4 regions of the Bradyrhizobium sp. CCBAU 45389 genome follow, and region 4 is predicted to be linked to each of the others. Evidence: predicted binding sites of a transcription regulator. Region 4 holds the regulator's gene; each other region holds the start of a gene.

Region 1 (5,325 bases), on a different contig from region 4:
GGCGGACTTGTCCCGAATCATGGCCGGGATCGTGCGCAAGCAACCCAGCCGGCGCAACCGGGAACCCCGGATAATTCCCGTTATTCAGATCGGCCACCCTACTCGGCCAGATGCACCCGCCGGTCCTCGCCGACCTCGATGCCGGGCGCCACCACGGCTTCCCAGACATGGCCATCGGGATCGGCAAAATAGCCGCAATAGCCGCCGTAATCGGTCTCGCACCCGGCCTTCAGCAGCCTTGCTCCCTTGCTGACGGCGAAAGCCAGAACAGTATCGACCTCATCGCGCGTGCGGCAGTTCCAGGCGAGCGTGGTGCCGCGGAAGGCCGCCGGCCTCGGCTCATCAGGCAGGGACGCATCCGCCGCGAGCTGGTCCCAGGGAAACAGGGCGAGCACCGGTCCGCCGGTGTCGTAGAACGCGACCGCCTCGCCGGTCGCCTTCAGCCGGCGCGAAAAGCCGAGGGCATCATAGAACGCGATGCTGGCGCGGATGTCGCTGACGCCAAGCGTGATGACGGTCAGCCGCGGCATCGGGGCCGTGAGTTCCTTGCTCATGCGACGCCTCTTCCACTTTCCCGATCAGAACTGCCCGGTCAGAACAGGCTGAGCTGATCGCCGTTCCGCTTCGGCCGCGCAAAGTGATCCGTGGTCAGCTTGGAGCGGCGCTTGTTGAGCCCCAGCCTGTCGCAGGCGATCTCGAATCTGCGGCCGATGGTCCAGGCCATCGGTCCCGTGCCCTTCATCCGCTCGCCCCATTTCGCGTCGTAGTCGCGGCCGCCGCGCATGTCGCGGATCAGCGTGAAGACGTGGCGGTAGCGGTCCGGATAGTTCGCCATCAGCCATTCGCGGAAGAGATCGCGCACCTCCAGCGGCAGCCGCAGCAGCACGTAGGAGGCCTCCTTGACGCCGGCATGGGCGGCGGCATCGAGGATGCGCTCGATCTCGGCATCGTTCAGCGCGGGGATCACCGGCGCCACCATCACGGTGGTGGGAATGCCGGCCTCGGAGAGCTGCTTCAGCGCCTCTAGCCGCTTCGGCGGCGTCGAGGCGCGCGGCTCCATGGTGCGCGCCAGCTTCGGATCGAGCGAGGTCACGGAGATCGCGACCTTGGCGAGGTTGCGCTTGGCCATCCGCGCGAGAATGTCGATGTCGCGCACCACCAGCGCAGATTTGGTGACGATGCCTACGGGATGCCCGGTGCGCTCCAGCACCTCGAGAATGCCGCGCATGATTTTGCGCTCGCGCTCGATCGGCTGATAGGGATCGGTGTTGGTGCCGATCGCGATCATCCGCGGCTCGTAGCCGGGCGCGGCGAGCTCCTTCTCCAGCAGCGAAGGCGCCTCGGGCTTCACGAACAGTTTCGACTCGAAGTCGAGCCCCGGCGACAGGCCGAGATAGGCGTGGGTCGGCCGCGCGAAACAATAGACGCAGCCATGCTCGCAGCCGCGATAGGGATTGATCGATCGGTCGAAGCCGATGTCGGGAGAGTCGTTGCGGGTGATCACCTTGCGCGAGGTGTCGACCGCCACCGTCGTCTTGAACGGCGGCAAATCCTCGAGGCTCTGCCAACCGTCGTCGAAGGCGACGCGCGCCTCGGCCTCATAGCGGCCGCTGGCATTGGACTGGGCACCCCGGCCTCGCCTGCGCTGGCGGTCGATGGCGACCGCCAGCTCAGGAAAGTCGGAAGGCGCACCCGCCGGCTCGGAGGGCGCCGTGACCGGCGGGTGCTTGAGAGCAGAAGAAGATGCTGGACTCATGAAGCCAAGATAGCACGCAAAAGGAACAAATCAAGAACGCAAACAAAAAACTCGAAAACAACCCCATGCACAGTAGAGCTGCCCAAACTTCGCGCGCCCGCCTTTGACCTCTCGCAACACCGGCGTCGCAGCCATCCCGTTTCATGACCGACGGATCGATCACGCCGGAACCGGGTTGATGACGATCGCTGTGTGAAGGTCGGCAGGAACATGACAATCCAACAAAAAACCGCCGCCGCGAGCGGCGACCTCGATCTCCTCGATCGCTACTGGCGCGCTGCCAACTACCTCTCGGTCGGGCAGATCTACCTGCTCGACAACCCGCTGCTGCGCGAGCCCTTGCGACCCGAGCACATCAAGCCGCGTTTGCTCGGACATTGGGGCACGACGCCCGGCTTGAACTTCATCTACGCCCACCTCAACCGCGTCATCCGCGCGCTCGATCTCAACGTCCTCTATGTCTGCGGCCCCGGCCATGGCGGGCCGGGCATGGTCGCCAACACCTATCTCGAAGGCAGCTACAGCGAGATCTATCCTGATGTCGCACGCAATGCGGACGGATTGCGCAAGCTGTTCAGGCAGTTCTCGTTCCCCGGCGGCATTCCGAGCCACGCGGCGCCTGAGACCCCCGGCTCGATCCACGAGGGCGGCGAGCTCGGCTATGCACTGGTGCACGCCTATGGCGCGGCGTTCGACAATCCCGATCTGATCGTCGCCTGCGTCGTCGGCGACGGTGAAGCCGAGACCGGTCCGCTCGCGGCGTCCTGGCACTCCAACAAATTCCTGAGCCCGGCCCATGACGGCGCGGTGCTGCCGATCCTGCATCTCAACGGCTACAAGATCGCGGGCCCGACCGTGCTCGGACGGATGCCTGACAGCGAGATCCGCGATCTCTTCCGCGGCCTCGGCCACGAGCCGCTGTTCGTCGAGGGTGACGATCCCAAGTTGATGCACCAGACCATGGCGGACGCGCTCGACGTCGCATTCGCCAGCATCCGCTCGATCCAGCAACACGCCCGCGACGGGCGCAAGACGGTCGAGCGGCCGCGCTGGCCGATGATCGTGCTGCGCAGCCCGAAGGGCTGGACCGGACCGAAGGAGGTCGACGGCAAGAAGGTCGAAGATTTCTGGCGCGCGCATCAGGTGCCGGTTGCAAGCTGCCGCGAGAACCCGGCGCATCTGAAGATCCTCGAAGACTGGATGCGCAGCTACGAGCCGGAAAAACTGTTCGACGCGAGCGGCGCGCTCATTCCCGAGTTGCAGGCGCTCGCCCCTGAAGGCAGCCGCCGCATGGGCGCCAATCCGCATGCCAATGGCGGTTTGCTCAAGAAGGAGCTGAAGCTGCCGGACTTCCGCAGCTTCGCCGTGGACGTGCCGCAGCCTGGCGGCGTTACGGGCGAAGCGACGCGCGAGCTCGGCAAATTCCTGCGCGACGTCATCCGCCTGAACGCGCAAGAGCGCAACTTCCGCATCATGGGTCCGGATGAGACCGCGTCAAACCGGCTCGACGCCGTGTTCGAGACGACCGAACGCGTCTGGATGGAGCCGACGCAGCCTTACGACGTGCATCTCGCCCAGGACGGCCGCGTGATGGAGGTGTTGAGCGAGCATCTCTGCCAGGGCTGGCTCGAGGGCTACCTGCTCACCGGACGCCACGGCTTCTTCTCCTGCTACGAAGCCTTCATCCACATCGTCGATTCCATGTTCAACCAGCACGCCAAATGGCTGAAGGTGACGCGGCATCTGCCGTGGCGGCGGCCGATCGCCTCGCTGAACTACCTCTTGACCTCGCATGTCTGGCGCCAGGATCACAACGGCTTCAGCCACCAGGATCCCGGCTTCGTCGATCTCGTCGCCAACAAGAAGGCCGACATCGTCCGCATCTACTTCCCGCCGGATGCCAATACGCTGCTGTGGATCGCCGACCATTGCCTGCGCACCTACAACCGCATCAACGTGATCGTCGCCGGCAAGCAGCCGGCGCCGCAATGGCTGTCGATGCAGGAGGCCGCGACGCATTGCGATGCCGGCATCGGCATCTGGACCTGGGCCGGCAACGAAGACACGAAGGCCGAGCCCGACGTGGTGATGGCCTGCGCCGGCGACGTGCCGACGCTGGAGACCCTCGCCGCCGTCGATCTCCTGCGCAAGGTGCTGCCCGATCTGAAGATCCGCGTCGTCAACGTCGTCGACCTCATGACGCTGCAGCCGAGGGAGCAGCATCCGCACGGCCTGTCCGACCGCGACTTCGACAGCCTGTTCACGCGCGACAAGCCCGTCATCTTCGCCTATCACGGCTATCCCTATCTGATCCACCGGCTGACCTATAACCGCACCAACCATGCCGGCCTGCATGTGCGCGGCTTTGCCGAGGAAGGCACCACGACGACGCCGTTCGACATGGTCGTGCTCAACGAGCTCGACCGCTACCACCTCGCGATCGAGGCGATCGAACGCGTGCCTGATCTGGCGACCAGGGCCGCGCGGGTGAAGCAGCAATTCCGCGACAAGCTGATCGAACACTCCCGCTATGTGCGCGAGCACGGCGAGGACATGCCTGAGGTCCGCGATTGGGTCTGGCCGAGCAAGGCGGGCTGACGCCATGCGGGCGCCAGAGGCGGTTCTTGTCCTCAATTCGGGCTCTTCGAGCATCAAGTTCGGCTTGTTCGATATCGCGGCGGCCGAGTCTGTCTTGCTCTGCAAGGGCCAGCTCGACGAGCACGAGGCAAAACCCCGGCTCGCAGTGAAGAGCGCTGCGGGCGAGGACCTGTTCGAGACGCGGAGAGACGCCGCGGATGCCGACGGCGGTCATCTCTTCACCGACGTGCTCGCCTTCATCGAGGACCGGTTCGGTCAGGGCTGCTTGCGCGCGGTCGGTCACCGCATCGTTCATGGCGGTCCGGATCATTCGGGTCCTGTCGCGTTGACGGACGAGGTCACAGCGAAGCTGGAGGCGCTGACACCGCTGGCACCGCTGCACCAGCCGCGCTGCCTCGCGCCGGTCCGGACCATCTCGGCGATCCGGCCCGCGCTGCCCCAGATCGCCTGCTTCGACACCGCCTTCCATCACGGCCTCGCGCCGCCGGCGAGCCGTTTCGCCATTCCCGGGCGCTTCGAGGCGCGCGGCGTCAGGCGCTACGGCTTTCACGGCCTCTCTTTCGAATATGTCGCGCGCCGCCTTGCCGAGATCGCGCCGGAGCTTGCGGCCAAGCGCACCGTCATCGCGCATCTCGGTAACGGGGCAAGCCTGTGCGCACTGCGCGACGGAAGCAGCGTGGACACCACGATGGGGCTGACGCCGCTCGATGGCCTCGTGATGGGCACGCGGTGCGGCACCATCGATCCGGGCGTGCTGCTCTATCTGCAACAGCACGAGAAAATGTCGGTCGAGGATGTCCAGCACCTGCTCTATCACCAGTCCGGCCTGCTCGGCGTCTCCGGACTCTCCGCGGACATGCGCACGCTGCTCGCGCGCCGCGAGTCAGCGGCGCGAGAGGCGGTCGATCTCTTCACCTTCCGCGCGGCGCAGGCGATCGCTATGATGGCGACCACGCTCGACGGGTTCGACT
Region 2 (5,325 bases), on a different contig from region 4:
GTTGGCCGTGTTCCAGGCGACATCGCCCGGCCGCTGCGGATGCGAATAGATCTTGTTGTGCACCGGCAGGAAGCCGTTGCGGTCGACCATGGCGCAGAACGCCATGCGCGGGTCCTTGGCGAGGAAGGCTTCCTGGAACGCCGCCAGCGCGCGATCGGCCCAGTCCAGATAGCGGGTGCGGAATTGCTGCGGATTGGTGCCGGCGATTTCGACATAGTCGGTGTCGAAGAGGTCGTCGACCTTGATCTCGCCGCGCGCGACCGCCTGCTCGAAGATCGCGGTCAGCGCATTGCCTGCCTCCATCGCGCGGGTGACGAACTCGGTGTTCTCCTCGTGGATCGACCAGAGCTTGTCCTCGATCTTCTCGCAGAGCTCGGCATTGGGGTTGACGAATTGCGCGCGGGCGCCGGCCTTGGATTGCTCCGTCACGCGCAGGCGGCAGGCACCGACCTGTTCGAGCGTGCCTTCGATGATCGCCTGCGGCGCCAGCCGGCCAGCGTCTGCGCCGCCGATCAGCACGCCCTCCATCGAAATTTCATAGACCGGCATCACGCCGCGCAGGCTCTCGAGCTTGAGATGGCAGGGCAGCCGCTCGGTCTTGCGGCGGTCGTCATGCTCGCTCTGGCGCAGCAGCACCGCGCAGCGCGATTTCAGCTTCCGGGCGAAGGTGGTGACCGCCTTGCCGGCGCTGGCGACGCTCTCGCCATGGGTCTCGGCCGCCTTGGTCGCGGCGTCGATCTCGGCCGCGCTTTCGCCGACCGAGATGATGAAGTCCGAGGCGCTCGCGGCATTGCCCGAGACTTCGCTCGTGGTGGCGTTCTGCTCGGCCACCGCGCCATTGACGGTCTCGAACACCGGGCGGATCGCCTCGATCGCCTGCGAGATGCGGTGCACGGCCTCCGCCGAGCCGGCGGCATCGCGCTGCAGGGCGTCGATCTTTTTTGTGATCTCTTCCGTCGCGCCTTGCGTCTGCACCGCGAGCGCCTTCACTTCGGTCGCGACCACCGCAAATCCCTTGCCCGCGGCGCCCGCGCGCGCGGCCTCGATGGTCGAGTTGAGCGCGAGCAGCGTGGTCTGCCGCGCAATCTGCGCGATCAGGTTGACAACGTTGCCGATGGCGGCGGAGGACTCGCGCAGGCGGTCGACATTGGCGCGCGCCTCTTGCGCTGCGGCGCTGGCCTCGTCGGCGAGCTTGCCGGCCTCCCGGACCTGCGCCCCGATGCCTTGCGCGGACTGGGTGAACTTGTCGGCGGCATGGGCGAAGGTCGATGCGGTCGATTGGGCGGCGTTGGTGCGGCCGGTCAGGGCGTCGGTGCGGTCGCGAATGGCGGAAAGTGTCGCGGCGGTCGCTTCGGCGCCGCCGGCCACCGAATTGGCGGCGCGCTCGAGCTGGCGGATCATGGCCCCGAGCTCGAGTTCCAGCAGTTCCAGGATTTCCCTGGCCGAATCGCCCTCATGGGCCGGGCCGGGCTCGGACATGGCCGCCGGCCGCGCAGTCTGCGGGGTGGCCGCCGGCGCAGCCGCATCAGGCAGACGCTTCCGAAACAATCCGAATGCCATCAGGTCTCTCTTGTCGGGGGGCGGGCGGACGGTATTTTCGCAGTCCGGAATGAAATCAGGGTTAACAATGCCCGACATCTGGGCACGGACCGTTGGGGTGGCTATCTCTACAGTGCTACCTTGAAGCCTCACGGCCCTTTGATTCCGGTGGGTTGGCGGCCTATAAGGCCGCGCTTCCCACGCTCACCTTTGGCTGACTATTCCACAAGAGACCACGCATGGCCGGACATTCCCAATTCAAGAACATCATGCACCGCAAGGGGCGGCAGGATGCGCAGAAGTCGAAACTGTTCGGCAAGCTGGCGCGGGAAATCACCGTCGCGGCCAAGCTCGGCACGCCCGACCCCGCCATGAACCCCCGCCTGCGCGCCGCCGTGATCGCCGCGCGCCAGGAGAACATGCCGAAGGACAATATCGAACGCGCCATCAAGAAGGCGCTCGGCAGCGACGGCGAGAACTATGACGAGATCCGCTACGAGGGCTATGGCCCCGGCGGCGTCGCCGTCATCGTCGAGGCGCTGACCGACAACCGCAACCGCGCCGCCTCCGACATCCGCTCCTTCTTCACCAAATCCGGCGGCAATCTCGGCGAAACCGGCTCGGTCTCCTTCATGTTCGACCGCACCGGCATCATCGAATACGACCGCAGCGTCGCCGATGACGATGCGGTGCTCGATGCCGCGATCGAGGCCGGCGCCGACGACGTCGTCTCCGGCGAAGGCGGCCACGAGATCTACGCCTCGACCGAAAGCTATCGCGACGTCGCCAAGGCGCTGGAAGCCAAGTTCGGCGAGCCGCGCAAGGCCGCGCTGATCTGGAAGCCGCAGAACACGGTGGCGGTCGACGACGAGACCGGCGAGAAGCTCTTGAAGCTGATGGACCTGCTCAACGAGCACGACGACGTCCAGAACGTCTACGCCAATTTCGAGGTGTCGGACGCGCTTGTTGCGAAGATGGGCGGCTGACAGTCAGTTCCGAATTCCGCTGTCGTCGCCCGGCTTGACCGGGCGACCCAGTATTCCAGAGACGCCAGAGGAAATACGGATAAGCTGCGGCGTACTGGATACCCCGCCTTCGCGGGGTATGACGGCGTACCTGTGGTGGGTAGCTCCCACTTCCCCTGTTACTTCCGTTCTGTTTCTGTTTCCCCCGCCGCGGCCAGCCGCTATCACTGGCCCATGACTGCGCTCCCGATTCGTGGCCCCGTTCGCATCATCGGCATCGACCCCGGCCTGCGCCGCACCGGTTGGGGCGTGATCGAGGCTGAGGGCAATCGCCTGATCTACGTCGCCTGCGGCTCAGTGGAGCCGCCGGACGATCTGCCGCTGTCGAGCAGGCTGCTCGCGATCCACGAGGGGCTCGCTTCGGTCCTGTCCAGCCACCAGCCGATGGAAGCCGCGGTCGAGCAGACCTTTGTGAACAAGGACGGCGTTGCGACGCTGAAGCTCGGCCAGGCCCGCGGCGTCGCCATGCTGGCGCCTGCAATGTTCGGCATTGCGGTTGCCGAATATGCGCCGAACCAGGTCAAGAAGACGGTGGTCGGTGCCGGCCACGCCGACAAGCAACAGATCGCGATGATGCTGAAGATATTGCTGCCGAAAGCCGAGCCGCCGTCCGCGGATGCTGCCGACGCGCTCGCCATCGCCATCACCCACGCCCATCACCGCCAGAGCACGGCGCTCAGGCTGAAGGTGGCGGGGTTATGATCGGCAAGCTCAAGGGCCTGATCGACACCTACGGCGAGGATTTCGTCATCCTCGACGTCGGCGGCGTCGGCTATCAGGTGCATTGCTCGTCACGCACCTTGCAGCACCTGCCTTCGCCCGGCGAAGCCGCCGTGCTGTCGATCGAGACCTATGTCCGCGAGGATCAAATAAAACTGTTCGGCTTCCGCACCGATCAGGAGCGCGAATGGTTTCGCCTGCTCCAGACCGTGCAGGGCGTCGGTGCCAAGGTCGCGCTCGCGGTGCTCGGCACGCTGCAGCCTTCCGATCTCGCCAACGCCATTGCGCTACGCGACAAGGCCGCAGTGTCGCGCACGCCCGGGGTTGGTCCCAAGGTCGCCGAGCGCATCGTCACCGAATTGAAGGACAAGGCACCGGCCTTCGCCAATGTCGATCCGGCCGTCGTGCATCTCGCCGGCGCCGTCGACGACCAGCGCGCGCCGCGCCCGGTGGCGGACGCGATCTCCGCACTGGTCAATCTCGGCTACGGCCAGCCGCAGGCCGCCGCTGCGATTGCATCGGCCTCGCGCAGTGCGGGTGAAGGCGCCGAAACGGCGCAGCTCATTCGCCTCGGCCTGAAGGAGCTGGCGAAGTGAGCGATCCCAAGGCCAACCGCATGGTGTCGCCCGAGCGCCGCAGCGACGATGTCGGCGACACCGCGCTGCGTCCGCAATCGCTGTCCGATTTCGTCGGCCAGCAGCAGGCGCGCAAGAACCTCTCGATCTTCATCGAGGCGGCGCGCAAGCGCGGCGAGGCGCTGGACCACGTGCTGTTCGTCGGTCCCCCCGGCCTCGGCAAGACCACGCTGGCGCAGATCGTGGCGAAAGAACTCGGCGTCGGCTTTCGTGCCACCTCGGGTCCTGTGATCGCCAAGGCCGGCGATCTCGCAGCGCTCCTCACCAATCTCGAAGAGCGCGACGTGCTCTTCATCGACGAGATCCATCGCCTCAGCCCGGCAGTGGAAGAGGTGCTCTATCCCGCGATGGAGGACTTCCAGCTCGACCTCATCATCGGCGAAGGCCCGGCGGCGCGCTCGGTCAAGATCGAGCTGTCGAAATTCACCCTCGTCGGCGCCACCACGCGTGCAGGCCTGCTCACCAATCCCTTGCGCGACCGCTTCGGCATTCCGGTGCGGCTCAACTTCTACACCATCGAGGAGCTCGAGAGCATCGTCAGCCGCGGCGCGCGCGTGCTCAATGTCGGCATGAGCGCGGATGGCGCCAACGAGATCGCGCGCCGCGCCCGCGGCACGCCGCGCATCGCCGGGCGCCTGCTGCGCCGCGTGCGCGATTTTGCCTCGGCGGCGAATGCCGACACGATCGATCGCAAGATCGCCGATCACGCGCTGAGCGCGCTCGAGGTCGACGCCGCGGGTCTCGATGCCATGGACCGCCGCTATCTCTCGACTATCGCTCTCAACTATGGCGGCGGCCCGGTCGGTGTCGAGACCATGGCCGCGGCGCTCTCCGAGCCGCGCGATGCGATCGAGGACATCATCGAGCCCTATCTGATCCAGTGCGGCTATCTCCAGCGCACTCCGCGCGGCCGGCTCCTCACCTCGCATGCCTTCCGCCATCTCGGCCTCGCCGAGCCCAATCGCGATGCGGCGCAGTTCGGCCTGTTCGGGACAGACGAGAGCGACGACTGATCGCCGCAGCCGATGAACCCGCCGGTTTCATTCGATCACTAATCCGAACGCGCGGCGAACGGCATCGCCGCTGTTGGATCGGAGTGGGAAGGAATGGCGCCAGCGGACAAGACCGGATTGCTCGAGACCGTCGCGGCGGCGCCTGAGCTGCGCACGCCCGACAGGACCGAGGCATTCCTCGATTCCCTGCCGGTCAGTGAGCTGGCGTCGATGTGGTGCGCGCTCCAGCGCGTCAGCCGGCGCGACCAGGCCGGCAGCATCTGGGCCATCAAACTCTATTTCGACCATCTGCCGCATCGCCTGCCGCAGGCTGCGCTCGATCTCGTGCTGGAAGTGCTGAAGACGGAGGCCGACAAGCCGACGGTGATGCAGCTCAACGACAAGTTCCTGCTG
Region 3 (5,325 bases), on a different contig from region 4:
AGTAGCGGCCCATCACTCAGCCTGACGTAAAGATCCGCGGCTCCCTCCTTGTTTATGGGCTCACAAAACGCGATCCCTGGCGTGTTCGAGAGGACTTCTTTGAGATGTCGCTCAGCCACCCAGCCACGAACAGCCATCTTCAGGCGTTGGGCATTGGCGATAACATCCAGAACCTCGTCTGGGCCTAAGCCGAGTTCCGAGCGGATGTTGTGGCACATCTGCCAAGGTAAGGTTGGTTCCGGACAACAAAGGGATTTGCGCGAATAGCTCTGGTTTCTGCGCAAGCAATTGCCGGTTCCCCGGATCGAGCCTGAGGGCCGCTCGCTCGAACCTGATCAGATCGAGGAAATGCTCTTTTGTGCCCCCGGTCATCACCTCGACCGGCTCATCTTCCCGATTGATGCGGCTCCTCTCCCATGTGGTCCAACCGTTACGCTTGATGTCCTCCGCGTTGCTGTCTTTGAATTCGATCCGGATGAAGAATTTGGTCGGGTTATGCAGCTCGGGATCGACCGCGACGAAGAAACCCTCGTCGGGTGAAATTCCCAAGAATACGGTTGTGAGGAGACCGAGCGGATCTTGGTAGATTTCATGCAGATTGTTTTCCAGCTTACTCCCGTATTTTACTTGGAAGCTCCTTTCATCGTCAGGCCGGTTCTTTGTTGGGGTTCGCGTTGCAAGAAAGGCGTAGGCGACGACGCCCATTCGCTCGCCCGTGAGCGTTTCAAATGCAATCACAAAGGGGGCGCGATCCGGTTCTGAGGCGTAGATGATCCGGCATCCTCGTGCTTCGAGCGCTTCGCGCATGAACCGCAGGAGCGGCTCCCGATCGGCTCTCTGAACGCGATAAGTACGCGGCCCTTCAAACATCATGGAAGCTTCCGCATCGGAGAGTCCCTAAAGCGCGACGCCGATTATTGAGGAGACTTTCTCCTCCCGCTAGAGGAAATGCGACCTTGCAATCGTGCGGCGGCGCCATTTCCAAAACAAAAACGGCCGGATCTTTCGATCCGGCCGTCACGCAAAACTCTTACTGGCTAAGCTTACGCCACGCGACGCGACTTAGCCCCCGCCCTAACGGTAAATTGTCTTAGCTGGCCTTCTTGACCGGCGCGGTGGTGCCGACCTTCTTCTGGATGGCGCGCTTCAGCTCGAGGGCGCGCGGCGACAGGGCGTCGGCGTTGGCCTTGAGCAGGAAGGCGTCGAGGCCGCCATTGTGGTCGACGCTCTTCACCGCGTTGGTGGAGACGCGCAGGCGCACGTTGCGCTCCAGGGCTTCCGAGATGAACGTCACGTTGACGAGGTTCGGCAGGAAGCGGCGCTTGGTCTTGATGTTGGAGTGGCTGACCTTGTGGCCGACGAGGGGGCCCTTGGCCGTCAGTTCGCAGCGGCGAGACATGTCACAAATCCTTGTTCGAGCCCCAAACGAGTTGCGGCCGCCATTCGGGGCGCCACAGGGGCAAATTCTCTGTCCTTGCAGGGAGCGGGCGGACGTATAGGGGGGAAGGGGCGGGTAGTCAAGGCGACGGCCCGTTTTCTGGCCGTCGTCCCGGGGCGGGCGGAGGCGCCCGAACCCGGGATCTTGCGCGGCAGAGCAGGTACCATCAGCGGCACGGCTGGAACAGAGGGGGCGCGGCGTACTGGATGCCCCGGTCAAGCCGGGGCATGACAGCGGAGGTAGCGGGGAGAGGTGCGCCCCAGCGTCACACCCCGATCACTAAAACGGCAATGATTGAAACGCCTTACCATCACATAAAGGGCGCATTCGCGACCGAGATATCCGGTGGAGTTCCCGGTGTTTTGCACCCGGACCGATTGCTTGCCGCGATTTTTGGCTTAACTAACAAGGCCTGACGGCCCCATTGGATGGCTTCGTGAAGACCCTGACCCCTTACCTGCCCCGGCTGCGTGCAGCCGGCCGGCTGGCCTTCGCGGCCCTTTGCGGGCTCGTCCTGGCGTGGGGGGCGAGACCTGCGGCCGCGCAGGGCAAGCTCGAGGCGCAATATGAGGCGACGCTGTCAGGCATTCCCGTCGGCAAGGGCGCCTGGAACATCGACATCCAGGACGACGTGTTCGCGGCCGCGGCCTCGGGCGGCACCACGGGGCTGTTGAAGTCGTTCACGGGCGGGTCCGGCACGGGCGCCAGCCAGGGCCGCGTCGTCAACGGCGCGCTGGTTGCGACCGGCTACCAGGCCTCCACCACCACCCAGAAGAAGACCGAAGAGATCCACATCACCCTCGACAAGGGCAATGTGAAGGAGTTCGGCATCGTGCCGGAGCCGCCGGTCGATCCGGACCGTATCGTCGTCACCGATGCGCATCGCCGCGGCGTCTGGGACCCGATGACGGCCTCGCTGCTGCGCGTGCCCGGCACCGGCGACCCTGTGACGCCGGAGGCCTGCCACAACGCAGCGCCCGTGTTCGACGGCCGCATGCGCTACGACTTGAAACTCGATTTCAAGCGCATGGAGACGGTGAAGGCGGAGAAGGGGTATCGTGGCCCGGTCGTGGTCTGCGCGCTCTATTTCGTGCCCGTCGCCGGCTACATCCCCGATCGCCCCGTGATCAAATACCTCGCCGCCCAGCGCAACATCGAGATCGCGTTCGCCCCGGTGGCCGGCACGCGCATCCTGGTTCCATTCTGGCTGAAAGTGCCGACGCCGCTGGGGCCGGCAATGCTGGAAGCGACGAGCTTCGTCACGTCGCCCCAGCCGCCGCGCGTGGCGAAGACGCAGTGATCTTACCCTCCCCTGGAGGGGGAGGGTCGATCGCGCAAAGCGCGAGCGGGGTGGGGTGATCTCTCCCCTCGAACGGTCCCCGTGTGGAGGGATCACCCCACCCCGCGCCGCATTTCGCTGCGCTCAACGTGCGCCGACCCTCCCCCTCCAGGGGAGGGTAAGAAAGCGAGCTGCTTCAATGCCTTACGGGCTTCCAGCCCACCGACCGCCACTCACCCGTCTCTACTGTGCATGGGGTTGTTTTCGCAGTTTTTGTTTTGTCGCCCTGATCCGGGAATCCATTTGACTCCTCCCCGATTCTGATTCGACTCCGCGCCGTCCCCAATTTTAAGGAACCCGCCATCGAAACGTCGCTTGTGCGGCAGGACAAAACTCCATCTAGTGCGCGCTTAAGACGAGTCCCGCGACATGTTGCGTGAACGGAACAGGACTCTGGCGGGAGTCAGCGATTCGGCCGCGATTCGTTCTAGAGTCGTTCCGAAGCTTAAAGAGAACGGAAAAAGCGTCGCAAAGTGAAACAGTTGCGCGAGGTTTGGGGAGCGGCTCCTACACGCTCCGCTGTCATGCCCCGGCTTGACCGGGGCATCCAGTACGCCGCGGCTTCTCGGTTCCGTCACGACCGCCTCGGCGTACTGGATCGCCCGGTCAAGCCGGGCGATGACAGCAGTGGGGGCGGCCGCCGCTCCGCGTTCGGAGACATGGTCGGCACCCCGGTCGCCTCACCGCCCCAAACAGCACTGACATTCGCCCAAATCGGCACTACCTAATCCCCCAGACATGGCCTTCTCTCCCTCCCCCTTCGCCTCCGAGCGCGCACCCGGCGCGGGCGTCACTGCGGTGCTCGGGCCGACCAACACCGGCAAGACCCATCTCGCCATCGAGCGGATGCTGGCGCATCCTTCGGGCGTGATCGGCCTGCCGCTGCGGCTGCTCGCGCGCGAGGTCTACAACAAGATCGCCGATCGCGCGGGCGTGGAGAGCGTCGCGCTGGTGACGGGCGAAGAGAAGATCAAGCCGAAGAACCCGCGCTACTGGGTCTCCACGGTCGAGGCGATGCCGCGCGACCTCGATGTCTCCTTCCTGGCCGTCGACGAGGTCCAGATCGCCTCCGACCTCGAGCGCGGCCACGTCTTCACCGACCGCATCCTCAACCGCCGCGGCCGCGACGAGACGCTGCTGCTGGGCGCTGCGACCATGCGCCCGATCATCGAGCGCCTGCTGCCCGGCGTGTCCATGATCACGCGGCCGCGCCTGTCCACCCTCGAATTCGCCGGCGATCGCAAGATCACGCGCCAGCCGCGCCGCACCGCCATCGTCGCGTTCTCGGCCGACGAGGTCTATGCCATCGCCGAGCTGATCCGCCGCCAGCATGGCGGTGCCGCCGTTGTGCTCGGCTCGCTGTCGCCGCGCACGCGCAATGCGCAAGTGGCGATGTTCCAGAACGGCGACGTCGATTATCTCGTTGCCACCGATGCCGTCGGCATGGGCCTCAATCTCGACGTCGACCACGTCGCGTTTGCCTCCGACCGTAAGTTCGACGGCTACCAGTTCCGCCGCCTGACGCCGTCCGAATTCGCGCAGATCGCCGGCCGCGCCGGCCGTGCCACGCGCAACGGCACCTTCGGCACCACGGGCCGCTGCGCGCCGTTCGAGCCCGAGCTCGTCAATGCGCTCCAGAACCACACCTTCGACGCCGTGAAGATGCTGCAATGGCGCAACGCGAAGCTGGATTTCTCCTCGCTCGGCGCACTCCAGGTGTCGCTGAACCTGGCTCCCGGGCATGAGGCGCTGACGCGCGCGCCGATCGCCGAGGACATGCGCGTGCTGGATCATGCCGCCCGCGACGTCGAGGTGCGCGATATCGCGCATGGCAAGGCCGCGGTGGAGCGGCTCTGGGAGGCCTGCCAGGTCCCCGATTACCGGAAACTGTCGCCGGCCGCCCATGCTGAGCTGGTGACCACGCTGTACGGCTTCCTGATGCAGAAGGGCTGCATCCCCGATTCCTGGTTCGCGGCCCAGGTCGACCAGGCCGACCGCATCGACGGCGATATCGACACGCTGTCGGCCCGGATCGCGCAGATCCGCACCTGGACCTTCGTCGCCAACCGCCCGGACTGGCTGAAAGACCCCGAACGCTGGCAGGGGATCACGCGGGAGGTCGAAAATAAATTATCGGATGCGCTCCATGAACGCTTGACTGAGCGTTTCGTTGATCGTCGGACCAGTGTATTGATGCGCCGCCTGCGGGAGAACACGAGCTTGAATACTGAAATCGGCAAGACCGGCGAAGTCATCGTCGAAGGCCATGTCATCGGCCGCCTCGACGGCTTCACCTTTGCACCGGATGCGGCGGAGGCCGGCTCCGATGCGAAAGCCTTGCAGGCTGCAGCGCAAGCGGTGCTCGCCGGCGAGATCAACACGCGCGCCGAAAAACTGGGCAATGCGCCGGACGACCAGTTCGTGCTGACCTCGGAAGGCATCATCCGCTGGACCGGCGACGCCGTGGCGCGGCTGTCCGCCGCAGAGGACGCGCTGCATCCGCGCATCCGCATCATCTCCGACGAGCGCCTCACCGGCGGCCCCCGCG
Region 4 (5,325 bases):
GCTCGAGTTCGCAAGAATCACTTCGGACTCCGACCTATCCGCCAAGCTGATCAGGAAGGCCGCCGACCTGAAATCCCAGGCCGACCCGCTGCCCGACAAGGACCAGGGTCCCAAAGCGCCGGACGTCAGTCCGGACGAACCGGCCAGGAGTTGACCGATGCTGGCCGTGGCGCTCGTTCTTCTCGTGCTTGCCATGGCCGTCCTTGTGCCGGTCTGCCTCGCCTTCCGGATCATGCCGCGGAGGATTTGACGTCCATCTTTCAGGACAGAGCGGACAACGCAGGCTGAATCATCCCGCACCTCCGCTGTTTTGCCTCTGCGCCCGCACTCGGCTAGAACTCTGGCCGCCGATTTGCCGAACGTGCGCAGCAGGAGTTTTCAGCCGTGGCCTTGATGCCGGTTTCTGACGCGCTTGCCGCGGTGCTCGCCGGCGCGGAGCCGCTGCCTGAGGAAACGATCCCCCTCGACCAAGCCTTCCATCGCGTGCTCGCGCGCGACGTCGCGGCGCGGCGCACGCAGCCGCCGGAGGCGATGTCGGCGATGGACGGCTATGCCGTGCGTGCGGCCGATGCGGCGACGATCGATTCCCAGCTGACGGTCATTGGCGAGGTTGCGGCCGGACGGCCATTTGCCGGGTCGGTCGGCGCCGGCGAAGCAGTCCGGATCTTCACCGGCGGCGTCGTTCCCGCCGGCGCAGACGCGGTCGTGATCCAGGAGGACACGGCCGCGGACGGCAAGCGCATCACGATCAAGGAAGCAGCGATTCCCGGACGGCATATCCGGCGCGCCGGGATCGACTTCGCCGAGGGCGACGTGCTGCTGCGCAAGGGAACCCGGCTCACCGAACGCGATCTCGCTCTCGCCGCCGGGATGAATCACCCGCATTTACCCGTCCAACGCCGTCCAAAGGTCGCGGTCCTCGCCACCGGCGACGAGCTGGTGATGCCGGGCGCAATGCCCGGCCCCGGTCAGATCGTCTACTCCAACGGCTATGCCCTGCACGCGCTCGCCCGCCAGGAGGGCGCCGATACCGTCGACCTCGGCGTGGCCGCCGATACGCTGGAGGCCACCGCCACCGGGATACGCCGGGCCCGCGAGAGCGGCGCCGACATCCTGGTCACGAGCGGCGGCGCCTCGGTCGGCGACCACGACCTGGTCCAGCAGGCGCTCAAGGCCGAGGGCATCGCGATGTCGTTCTGGAAGATCGCGATGCGGCCGGGCAAGCCGATGATGCACGGCCGGCTCGGCGCGATGCGCGTCATCGGCCTGCCCGGCAATCCCGTGTCGTCCTACGTCTGCGCTTTCCTGTTCATGGTGCCGTTGATTCGCGCGCTGTCGGGCCGCGCCGTGATTCACCATCGGCGCGAGCGCGCCGTGCTCGGCCGCGACCTCGGCGCAAACGATGTCCGCGAGGACTATCTGCGCGCACGGCTGGAGCGGCGCGACGACGGCACGCTGATCGCCCTTCCCGTCGATCACCAGGATTCTTCGCTGCTTGCGAATCTCGCTGCGGCACAGGCACTTCTCGTGCGCGCACCGTTCGCGCCGAAGGCCGAAGCCGGCTCGCCATGCGAGGTGCTGCCTCTGCCCGTCTGAGCGCCGTCACCACACGCGTTCCGCGAACTTTGTCGCGTTCACGGTAAATTAAGCAGTTGCGGAACATGTATCGAACATATAGTGTCCGTTCATGATTTGTTTCGAGCATGCAGCGGCTTATCGCTGAACTGAGCGTCTCGGAATCGAACGACATCAACCGGGGGATTTTGGTCGAGATGTTAACGCGCAAACAATACGAGCTCCTGCGGTTCATCAGCGAGCGACTGAAGGAAAGCGGCGTGCCGCCTTCCTTCGACGAGATGAAGGACGCGCTCGATCTGCGGTCGAAATCGGGCATCCATCGCCTGATCACCGCGCTCGAGGAGCGCGGCTTCATCCGCCGCCTGCCCAACCGCGCCCGCGCGATCGAGGTCATCAAGCTGCCCGAGCTTCAGGCGGCCGCCGGCAACCGTCGCGGCTTCACGCCGAGCGTCATCGAAGGCAATCTCGGCAAGGTGCGCACGACCTCCAGCCCGCCCGCCGACGAGGGTGAGCGTCCGGTCGCCGTGCCTGTCATGGGCCGTATCGCGGCCGGCACGCCCATCGAGGCGCTGCAGACCCGCAGCCACACCATCAGCGTGCCGCCTGACATGCTCGGCTCGGGCGAGCACTACGCGCTCGAAGTGCGCGGCGATTCGATGGTGGAAGCCGGCATCCTCGACGGCGACATGGCGCTGATCCAGCGCAACGAGAGCGCCGACACCGGCGACATCGTGGTGGCGCTGATCGACGACGAGGAAGCGACGCTGAAGCGCTTCCGCCGCCGCGGCGCCTCGATCGCGCTCGAGCCCGCCAACGCCGCCTATGAGGTCCGCATCCTGCCGCCCAACCGGGTGAAGATTCAGGGCAAGCTGATCGGCCTGTACCGGAAGTACTGAGCTGACCTCGCGATCGTTCGACACGCGTTGGAGCGGACGATTGTCCGCTCCGGCTGGATAGTCTTTCTGGTTCTGCACAGATTATCCGGCCACCTCTCCCGCGCTAGATCCTCGGCACGCCGCACGAAGCACTCATCGCTTCGCAGGCCTTGTGAGAAACCGAGGAGACAACCATGCGCAAGATCGTCTTGAGCATCGTCACGATGGCGCTGATCGCAACGTCAGTGTCACAGGCCGTCGCCGCACAGTCGCATCATGTCCGCAAGGCGACGCCGCCGACGACGAGCGAGCAATTCCGCAACGCACGCGGAGCCATTGCAGCGCCGTCGCAACCCGCCTGGCCGTATTCAGGCTGGTCGGCACCTGCTGGCCGCTGACGACGAAGCATGCCGAATGCACGGGAGCAGGCTTTGTTCCTCGTGCATCTGAAAAAGATATTGTGATGGCGGCCTGCGGACCCAAAGCCGCAGATTTGCCCACAACCAAGCAGACCGTTGTATGCTTCCACTCTGATAGAGGCCTGTGCCTCGACAGGAGGCGCGGGTCGCTATCTTCGAATGAGGAGCACCCCGATGTGTGACTACAGCCTGCACGCCGTCGCGACGCGTCCCGCCGAAGTCGGCGAGACGATCGTCACGACAACCTTCCGCGGCACCTCGACACGCGGCTTCGCCTCCGAAGCCGACATGTCGGTCGCGGTATGCCTGCTGCCGGGAACGGAGCTCGCCTTCGCCGACAATGTCCGCTACGACAATCGCTGGATCTGGACGCGCACCATCAACTCGCGCGTCGGCAAGTTCGGCAAGATCGATCCGCACATTCCGGATCGCCATCACGATGCGATCGAATTCCCCGACGGCAAATACGTGCTGGTGACTCAGCTCGTGGAAGGCCAGCGCGCAACCGTGCTGCAATTGCCGGTGACCCAGCCACTCGGCGAGCGCGAGCACAAGCCGCAGATCACCGCCGACAGGCCGACGATCACACGCCTGCCGATTGGCTGACCTAGCTGCCCCCCGGCTCGCGGGTCGGGGCCAAGATTGAAATCGCCATCGCCGGCCGCGGCCGGCGAGATGGTGAGGTTTGCATCTTCGAAAATACCTTCGCCGGCTCGCCCGCCGCTGTTCTCCGTCGCACGAAGTTTGCGCTGCCCTGCCTGAATTTTGAACGTCCGTTCTGCAGGCAAATGGCCGATGCTGCCAGGAGGCTTGAGGCAGCGGGCACGTTCGATGAAGACCTTCATTCGCGTCGTTGAACTCTGGGTGCCCGACCGGACGCGCATGCGGCTGGAATTCGGCGGCGGCCTCTACGGCGAAGGGTTGTCCGCGTTCAGGGCCGCAAGCGAAGATCTGCGCTTCGGTCGGGATGAGGGCCTTCCCGGCAAGGCCTGGGCTTCCGGCCATCCCGTCATCCTCACCAAATTCGCCAACTCCTATTTCAAGCGGACCGACCAGGCGCTCGCGGCGGGCCTGACCTGCGGCGTGGCGGTGCCGGTGTTCTCAGGCGAATTCCTGCAGGCCGTGATGGTGCTGTTCTGCGGCGACGACGAGGCGCATGTCGGCGCGATCGAGCTCTGGCACAATGACCCCGATACCTCCCACGAGATGGGACTGGTCGACGGTTACTATGGCACCGCCGACATGTTCGAGTTCAACTCCCGTCACACCAGGTTTCCGCGCGGCTTCGGCCTGCCCGGACGCACCTGGAAAGCCGGCCTGCCGCTGATCATCAAGGACCTGCACAACGCCAAGAGCTTTCTGCGCTGGGAAGACGCCGCCGAGGTCGGGATCAATCTCGGCGTCGGCGTGCCCTACCGGACCGGCACCGACCAGACCTGGGTGCTGACCTTCCTCTCCGCGCAGGCGACGCCAATTGCACGGCGCTTCGAGATCTGGGTGCCGAACGAGACCCGTTCTGCGCTGGTCTTCCGCGCCGGCGATTGCAGCGCCCAGACCGACCTTGCCGCGCTCTATGCGGACAAATCCATTGCCAGCAGTGACGGCAGCATCGGCGGCGCCTGGGCCACCGGGATGCCCGCGCTCAACGATGATCTCGCGCATGACAAATCGATCGCGGCCGCTGAGGCCCGCGCGTCCGGGCTGAGCCAGTTGGTGGCCCTGCCGGTGATCGGGAGCGCCGGGCTCGACGCCGTGCTGGCCTGGTACCTGTAGCCCGTCCGCTCAATCCTCAGCCTGCATATCGGCCTCGGACGGCGTCGCATCCCGGCTGCGGGAAGCCGGCGCCGGCGGCGCAAGGCTCGCGCCGTAATCACCCTCGCCGGCGGTTGCCGGTGCCCACGGGCGGTCTGCGCCTCCAGTCTTCACGGCCTGGACCGCAAAGCCGTCGCCTCGCCGCGTCAGCGCGAGCGCGCCCTGCGCGGCGAGACGCTGCCGATCCACCACCATCGCCGCGCAATCCGGCGCAGCGGGCCGGGCCGTCACCACCAGCGCGGCGCGGCTGCAATCGTCCGCGAGTGCATCGATGCGCAAAGCCAGCGCGACGAGGCGACCGTCGGCGAGCGGCGTCACGCAGCCGGCCTCGTCGCACGACACGCCGTCGGCCAGTGAGGCACTGCCCGCATCGCGCGGATCGGCGTCGGCAGCCAGCCACTCCTTCAGCAGAAAGCTGTCCTTGCTCGCCCGGATCATGTGGAGGTGCCCGTCCCTGCCCCGCACCGCGACGCTCGCGCCGTCCCCGGCGATCAGGACGTCCGGCGGCCGCGCCGACAGGCCCCAGAGGATCGCCGCCAGCAGCACCAGCCCGCCGGACCAGCGCAACGGCGTGCGCAAGAGGCCCATGACAATGATGCCGAGACTGGCCGCGATCAGCGGCGCGATGCCGAACGCCGGGA

What was found. Region 4 encodes LexA, which represses DNA repair genes until DNA is damaged. Its sites were predicted from a motif close to TGTTCNNNNTGTGTTCNG; they were not measured.
Region 1: a site for LexA is predicted at 1,778-1,795, ahead of XH79_RS08205 (PA0069 family radical SAM protein). Genes of this name have one in related genera too.
Region 2: a site for LexA is predicted at 2,691-2,708, ahead of ruvC (crossover junction endodeoxyribonuclease RuvC). Genes of this name have one in related genera too.
Region 3: a site for LexA is predicted at 3,217-3,234, ahead of XH79_RS09495 (helicase-related protein). Genes of this name have one in related genera too.

What each region holds. Positions count from the first base shown of each region.
Region 1 is NZ_LBIY01000070.1:6,921-12,245, reverse strand. It holds gene XH79_RS08215 (ribonuclease HII) at 1-21, opposite strand, end outside; gene XH79_RS08210 (VOC family protein) at 99-554, opposite strand; gene XH79_RS08205 (PA0069 family radical SAM protein) at 593-1,756, opposite strand; gene XH79_RS08200 (phosphoketolase family protein) at 1,967-4,354, shown strand; gene XH79_RS08195 (acetate/propionate family kinase) at 4,359-5,325, shown strand, end outside.
Region 2 is NZ_LBIY01000087.1:163,818-169,142, reverse strand. It holds gene XH79_RS17705 (methyl-accepting chemotaxis protein) at 1-1,560, opposite strand, end outside; gene XH79_RS17700 (YebC/PmpR family DNA-binding transcriptional regulator) at 1,779-2,525, shown strand; gene ruvC (crossover junction endodeoxyribonuclease RuvC) at 2,739-3,266, shown strand; gene ruvA (Holliday junction branch migration protein RuvA) at 3,263-3,880, shown strand; gene ruvB (Holliday junction branch migration DNA helicase RuvB) at 3,901-4,932, shown strand; gene XH79_RS17680 (DUF6869 domain-containing protein) at 5,026-5,325, shown strand, end outside.
Region 3 is NZ_LBIY01000075.1:18,033-23,357, reverse strand. It holds gene XH79_RS09510 (hypothetical protein) at 112-873, opposite strand; gene rpmB (50S ribosomal protein L28) at 1,091-1,399, opposite strand; gene XH79_RS09500 (DUF3108 domain-containing protein) at 1,875-2,738, shown strand; gene XH79_RS09495 (helicase-related protein) at 3,516-5,325, shown strand, end outside.
Region 4 is NZ_LBIY01000010.1:34,609-39,933, reverse strand. It holds gene XH79_RS05710 (hypothetical protein) at 1-154, shown strand, start outside; gene XH79_RS05705 (molybdopterin molybdotransferase MoeA) at 385-1,596, shown strand; gene lexA (transcriptional repressor LexA) at 1,773-2,474, shown strand; gene XH79_RS05695 (hypothetical protein) at 2,648-2,851, shown strand; gene XH79_RS05690 (hypothetical protein) at 3,047-3,478, shown strand; gene XH79_RS05685 (GAF domain-containing protein) at 3,704-4,645, shown strand; gene XH79_RS05680 (ComEC/Rec2 family competence protein) at 4,655-5,325, opposite strand, start outside.